DNA from 2 places in the Foliimonas ilicis genome. Region 2 is predicted to be linked to the other one. Evidence: predicted binding sites of a transcription regulator. Region 2 holds the regulator's gene; the other holds the start of a gene.

Region 1 (3,416 bases), on a different contig from region 2:
CGTCGTGCGCAAGCCCGATGGTGAAGGCCATGCAGTGCTGACGCTTCGCACGGATCATGGCGACCTGATCCTCGATAACCTCACCGACAAGGTGCAGGTATGGGACCAGACCGGCTATCACTTCCTGAAAAGGCAATCGAGCACGCATACGGGACGCTGGGTCACGATCCGCGAAGGTCAGACGCCGCTGGTTGCCGCGGTCAAGTAAAGCCAGTTACTGCAGCACAGACCCGGAAATCGTGCCTGATTTTCGGTAAGCGCGACGCGCATTTTCAATAATTCAGAGTGCCAGCGCCGCCCGCATACACGTGTACGGCGTAGACTGCGAATCTCATTTCATGAGTGCGTTTAAGCTGCCTGAGGCATCTTTTCCGCGCTCATTCGGTAGGAAATCGCTTCAGCCAGATGTATGCGCCCGACCGTCTCCTTATCGTCCAGATCGGCAAGCGTGCGCGCGACCTTCAATACACGGTGATAGGCACGGGCTGAAAACCCGAATTTCTCGCTCGCATCACGCAAAAGTGCTGTGCCGCCAGCATCCGGTGCCGCAATCTCCTCTACGAGAGATGTCGCGCATTGCGCGTTGGTCATCGTGCCTGAGAACCCCATTGATTCAAACCGGTTGCGCTGCAGCGCCCTCGCGCGCAGAACACGCGCCGCAACGGCAGCGCTTGGTTCTGACTTTCCCGGCCGTACGAGATCTGCAGCGGATACGGCAGGTACTTCGATGCGAAGATCGATGCGGTCGATGAACGGGCCGGAGACGCGCGCCTGATAATCCGCCTGACAGCGCGGACCGCGTGCGCAGCGATAGCCGGGTTCACCGGCCATACCGCATCGGCACGGGTTCATCGCAGCAACGAGCTGAATGCGGGCCGGATAGGTGACGCGATGATTGGCGCGCGCGATCATGCAATCGCCGGTCTCCAATGGTTGACGCAGGGAATCCAGCACCTGCGGCGAAAACTCGGGCAACTCGTCCAGAAACAGCACGCCATTATGCGCCAGCGAAATCTCGCCCGGACGCACCCGCAAACCACCACCAACCATCGCCGCCATGGACGCAGAATGATGCGGCGAGCGGAATGGGCGTCGATCCGTCAGCTTGCCGCCTGCAAGTTCACCGGCAATGGAGGCGACCATCGAGACTTCCAGAAGCTCTTTCGGCGACAAAGGCGGCAGGATCGAAGGAAGCCTCTGGGCAAGCATGGATTTTCCCGAACCCGGCGGTCCGATCATAAGCAGATTATGCCCACCGGCGGCGGCTATCTCCAATGCGCGCCGCGCCGTTTCCTGCCCCTTGATATCCGCGAGATCGGGAAGGTTTCGTGCCGGTTCATGAATGCTCGGCTCCGGGCGCGAAAGAACCTGTGTGCCGCGAAAATGATTGGCAATCGCAATCAGGCTGCGCGGTGCGAGAATGTCCGTATCGGCACCCGCCCATGCAGCCTCCGAACCGCAAGACGCCGGACAGATGAGGCCCTTGCCCAATCCATTGGCGGCGATTGCTGCCGGAAGGACGCCTGCAACGGCATTGATCGTGCCATCGAGCGACAACTCACCAAGCACGACATAAGCCGAAAGCGCATCCGCCGGGATCGCGCCGAGGGCTGCCATGAGGCCAAGCGCAATCGGCAAATCATAGTGGCTGCCTTCTTTCGGCAGGTCGGCTGGCGCCAGATTGACGGTGACTTTCTTGGCGGGCATCGAAAGACCGGAAGCATGCAATGCAGCCTGCACGCGCTCACGGCTTTCGGCAACCGCCTTGTCCGCAAGGCCGACGATCTGCATTCCAGCCTTGCCGGGCGCGATCATGACCTGAACATCCACGGATACAGCGTCGATGCCTTGAAACGCGACCGTGCCAACACGCGAAACCATGCTGCCCCCTGATCCGGTCGCCGTCCCTTGCAACCGCGATTGCCCCTATCGGTTGCAGGAAATCACAGTTTTAGGCTTCGATCAAGAACAATACAGGAACATTTACGCGTGAAAGATGCAAACCGGTTGTATGGCGTTGCATCAGCAGAACAAAAGGCGGTCAAACGGCTCAGCGCTTGGCTTCGACTGCATCCCAGAAAAGAGCCGCGATGTCGGCTCCGCCGAACTTCTTCACTTCACGAACGCCTGTCGGCGACGTGACGTTGATCTCCGTCATGTAATCGCCGATGACATCGATGCCGACGAGAATGAAACCGCGCTCCTTGAGCGATGGACCGATGCGCGCGCAAATCTCACGCTCGCGCTCCGTCAGTTCTGTTTTTTCCGCGCGGCCTCCGACATGCATGTTCGAGCGCGAATCGTGTTCGGCAGGGACGCGGTTTATCGCGCCGACCGGTTCGCCATCGATCAGGATGATGCGCTTGTCGCCCTTGCGCACATCTTTCAGGTAGCGCTGCACGATGTAAGGTTCGCGGAACATCTGGCCGAACATTTCGAGCAATGATGCGAGGTTGCGGTCAGCTTCCAGCAGATGGAAAATGCCAGCACCACCATTGCCGTAGAGCGGCTTGACGATGATGTCGCCGAACTCCTTGCGGAAGGCTGCGACTTCGGCCGGATCCTTGGTGATCAGGGTCTCCGGCATCAGATCCGGGAATTCGGTAACGAATATCTTTTCAGGGCTGTTACGTACCCAGGCAGGGTCGTTGACGACGAGCGTCTTGGGGTGAATGCGTTCAAGCAGATGGGTCGTGGTGATGTAGTTCATGTCGAAAGGCGGGTCCTGCCGCAAAAGAACGACATCCATTTCGGAAAGATCCGTGCGCACCGGCTCGCCAAGCGTGAAATGATTGCCCTGCTCATCACGAACTTCGAGCGTTTCGAGACGCGCATACACCTTGCCGCCAACCATCGAGAGGCGATCGGGCGTGTAGTGGAAAAGCTGGTGACCGCGCCGCTGCGCTTCGAGCGACAGGGCAAAACTGGTGTCGCCGGCGATCGACACGGTCGAGATATGGTCCATCTGGATCGCGATTTTGAGCGGCATGGACAGTCTCCAAAGCTTGATGAATGGCGAATAGGCAGAGCTATGTATCGGATCGTCTCCAGCCTGCCAATGTGGCGCCGCGCACGCTTCCGTTAGGTCACTCAAAAAATCGTATTTTTTCGAGCAATTTCCGCTCGATAATACTTTTCCTAAACGGTTTCCATGCAAGCCTTCCCCGAAATCCGAAAAGGGTGCAGGGGAAATAAATGGTACCGTCGTTCGGAAGCAGCCATATCAGGCGGGACGAAGACGAACTCGCGTTCACAGACCGGCTCACCGGTCTGGGCAATCATCGTCGCTTCTTCGACAAGGTGGACCGGCTGATAAGCGAACGGTCCGATGATCCGGCGCCGTTTGCCGTAGGTATCGTCGATCTCGATGGATTCAAGCCAATCAACGATCTGTTCGGTTTTCGCGCGGGCGACGA
Region 2 (3,416 bases):
GGCGGCAAATCTTGCCGCAATGCCGTTCGTTTCTGCGATCGTTATGCCGTTCGGCGTCATTGCCGCCGTCGCAATGCCTTTCAATCTGGATGGGCCGTTCCTCTATATAATGGGGTGGGGACTGACCATGATGATTGAAATATCCGTCTGGTTTTCCGAACGCTCACCCATCGATGCTGTCGGCCTGATCCCGATATTCTCAGTGCTCGCGATTACTATTGCGCTTGTGTTCGCGACCATGATGACCACACGGATCAGACTTCTAGCGATACCGTTCGCCGTGGCCGGGGTCCTAACTCTGCCTGCTGCACAAACTCCCGATATTCTCATTTCAGAAGATGGACGTCTCGTCGGGGTGGTTCTGGAAAACGAACGCCTTGCCATCAATCGGGCAAAGCCAAACGCGTTTACGATCGACAATTGGAAACGCGCATTGAACGCTGAAAATCTGATGGCCCCGATTTCGAAGCAAAAGAATTCTACGGCTGAAGATCAAAGCTTGAAGAAGGATCCCCACTCCACCGCTTCGGATCGAGGTTCGAATGGCCTTGCGCAATTTGCAGGAAAACCATTCGACTGTTCGAATTCAGCCTGCGTGTCTACGCATCGGTCTGGAGCGCTTATTGCGCATGTTTCCGATTCCAAAGCGGCTCAACCGTTTTGCGAAAAGGCTGCTGTAATCGTGATTGAGGATGCGACCGCACAGTATCCGTGTAGCGACGACGGGCCGCTAATCGTTGGAAAGCGCGAGCTCGCACAATATGGAAGCGCAGCGATTTTCCTGGGTAAATCCTACGACGATCTTGTGGGCGAAACACCCAGACCAAGAGCGGTATTGCAGTTTGCTATCAGCAAACCCTATCGCCCATGGCATACGCAACGCGCATTTTCCCGTGAGGCGAGGGGATTGGCACCCTATCAACGCCCGGACAATTCAAAGAGAAGAAATCTATCGCCGGGTACGAAATCGTCACCCGGCAGCGTCATAGACTAGCTCTCGGAGCCGTCAGTAGCGCCGGATCAGGCCGACCAGCTTGCCCTGAACCTTGACACGATCAGGCCCAAAAATACGCGTTTCATAGGCGGGATTGGCAGCTTCCAGCGCGATGGATGCGCCCTTTTTGCGAAAACGCTTGAGCGTCGCTTCTTCCTCATCGACGAGAGCAACGACGATTTCACCCGGTTGAGCCGTATTCGCATTGCGAATGATGACCGTGTCGCCGTCGAAAATACCGGCTTCGATCATCGAGTCGCCCTTGACCTCAAGCGCATAATGCTCGCCGCCCATGATCATCTCCGGAGGCACGGAAATGGAATGAGTGCGGTGCTGTATCGCGTCGATCGGGACACCGGCGGCGATACGCCCCATGACAGGAATGGAGACTGCCGCGCTGGCGTCGTCGTCATTGCCGGCTTTGAAGGGCGACTTCGTTTCCGGCTTGCGGCCAAGGCTGCCTTCGATGACGCTGGGCGAAAACTTTCGAGGCGATGGAGCCAGACCCGGCGCAATTGAATCTGGCAGACGCAAAACTTCAAGCGCACGCGCCCTGTTCGGCAGGCGCCGGATGAAGCCGCGTTCCTCCAGGGCAGTAATCAGCCTGTGGATGCCGGACTTGGACGCAAGATCAAGCGCCTCTTTCATTTCATCGAAGGAAGGCGGGATACCCGATTCCTTGAGACGTTCATGAATGAACAGCAGGAGCTCATGTTGTTTGCGCGTCAGCATTCCCGGCCTCTCGGAATCATTAAAAACAAAACCAGAACAAACACTATCTGTTCCAGTTGTGTTCCGCAATATTTTAAATTTTAATGAATCTGTTGATGCTTTGTTCATCTCAACCGCGTCACACGGCAGGTGTCGCCACGTGATGAGGCCGGGGCATTCGGCGCGCGAATTATGAGTGCGTCCGCATCCGAAAATGTGCGGAGCATGGACGAATCCTGAATTTGGAAGGGTGTTGCCACTAAGCCTTCGCCGGTTTCGATCAGGCTGGCGCGCACATAATCCTGCCGATGATCGTTGGCAGCCATCGCCTCCCCAAGCCGCGCTTCCTCTATTACGGGGGCGTAGGGACGACCGCCAAGGCGCGACAGGAGGGGGACGAGAAAGAGGTGAGCACAAATGAGGCTCGCGACCGGGTTTCCGGGCAGGCCTATACAGCGCGTCTCTCCGACACGGCCAAACATCAACGGTTTGCCGGGGCGCATCGCGATACGCCAGAAATCCAGCCTCATGCCGTAATCAGTCAGGACATCGTGAACCAGATCGTGGTCGCCGACCGACGCGCCGCCGAGCGTGACGATGACGTCTGCCCTTGCATCGAGCGCTGCCTGTACGAGATCACCGATTGCGCCCTTTGTATCGCGCGCAATGCCGAGATCCATAACGCGGGCACCGGCGATCTGCGCAATCGCGCCGACGCCATAGGCATTCGATGCGATGATCTGGTCCGGTGCGGTTTCACTGCCGGGCGGCATGAGTTCGTCGCCGGTTGCGATAATGGCGACGAGCGGCTGCCGCACGACTTCAAGTCGCGGATGATTGCCGGCCGCTGCAAGCGACAGTGCAGCCGGGTCGAGTTGCCTGCCTGCTTCAAGAAGGACGTCGCCTTCGTTGAAATCCAGGCCGCGACGGCGAATGTGGCGTCCTGCGCCGACCGTCTCAGTGATTTCTATGGTGTCGGAACCCAGATCGCGGACATTTTCCTGAATGACGATCGTATCGGCACCTTCGGGAACCGGCGCGCCGGTGAATATGCGCACGGCTTCGCCTTGCCCGACATAGCCTTTGAACTGTTTGCCGGCTGGCGCGATTCCCTTCACCGTGAGGCGTGCCGGAATGCTTCCGACATCTGCCAGACGAACGGCATAGCCATCCATGGCGCTGGCATTGAAGGGCGGCTGCGTTCTGAGCGCCACCACAGGCTCGGCCAAAACGCGTCCCGCGCATTCGGAAAGCGGTACTGTTTCGGAGGCGATTGCTTTCGCGTCGCCAAGCAAACGTTCCAGGGCTTCATCGACAGGCAGCAGAGCCATTAGCGGGCAACCCCATAGTCGCCGGATTTGCCGCCTGACTTTTGGACCAGACGCAAATCTGAAATCACCATGCCTCGATCGATGGCCTTCGCCATGTCGTAGATGGTGAGGCACGCGACAGAGGCTGCGGTCAGCGCTTCCATCTCGACGCCGGTTTTTCCCGTAACGCGGGCAAGTGCAGTGACGCGCAAGCCGGGCAGGGCATGATCGGGTTCGATGTCCACGGACACTTTGGTCAGCAGCAGCGGGTGGCAGAGCGGAATAAGCTCATGTGTCTTTTTCGCAGCCATGATGCCGGCGATCCGCGCCACACCCAGCACGTCGCCCTTTTTCGCATTACCTTCAAGAATGGTCTGCAGCGTTTCGGGAAGCATAGTCAC

The links. Region 2 encodes LexA, which represses DNA repair genes until DNA is damaged. Its sites were predicted from a motif close to TGTTCNNNNTGTGTTCNG; they were not measured.
Region 1: ABFT80_RS01455 (YifB family Mg chelatase-like AAA ATPase) is a predicted target of LexA. The motif match lies at 1,965-1,982, and genes of this name have one in related genera.

The regions. Positions count from the first base shown of each region.
Region 1 is NZ_JBDUUH010000001.1:306,191-309,606, forward strand. It holds gene ABFT80_RS01450 (transglutaminase-like cysteine peptidase) at 1-208, shown strand, start outside; gene ABFT80_RS01455 (YifB family Mg chelatase-like AAA ATPase) at 349-1,881, opposite strand; gene gshB (glutathione synthase) at 2,051-2,989, opposite strand; gene ABFT80_RS01465 (putative bifunctional diguanylate cyclase/phosphodiesterase) at 3,196-3,416, shown strand, end outside.
Region 2 is NZ_JBDUUH010000002.1:35,135-38,550, reverse strand. It holds gene ABFT80_RS05575 (ComEC/Rec2 family competence protein) at 1-994, shown strand, start outside; gene lexA (transcriptional repressor LexA) at 1,007-1,726, opposite strand; gene ABFT80_RS05565 (molybdopterin molybdotransferase MoeA) at 1,831-3,036, opposite strand; gene moaC (cyclic pyranopterin monophosphate synthase MoaC) at 3,036-3,416, opposite strand, start outside.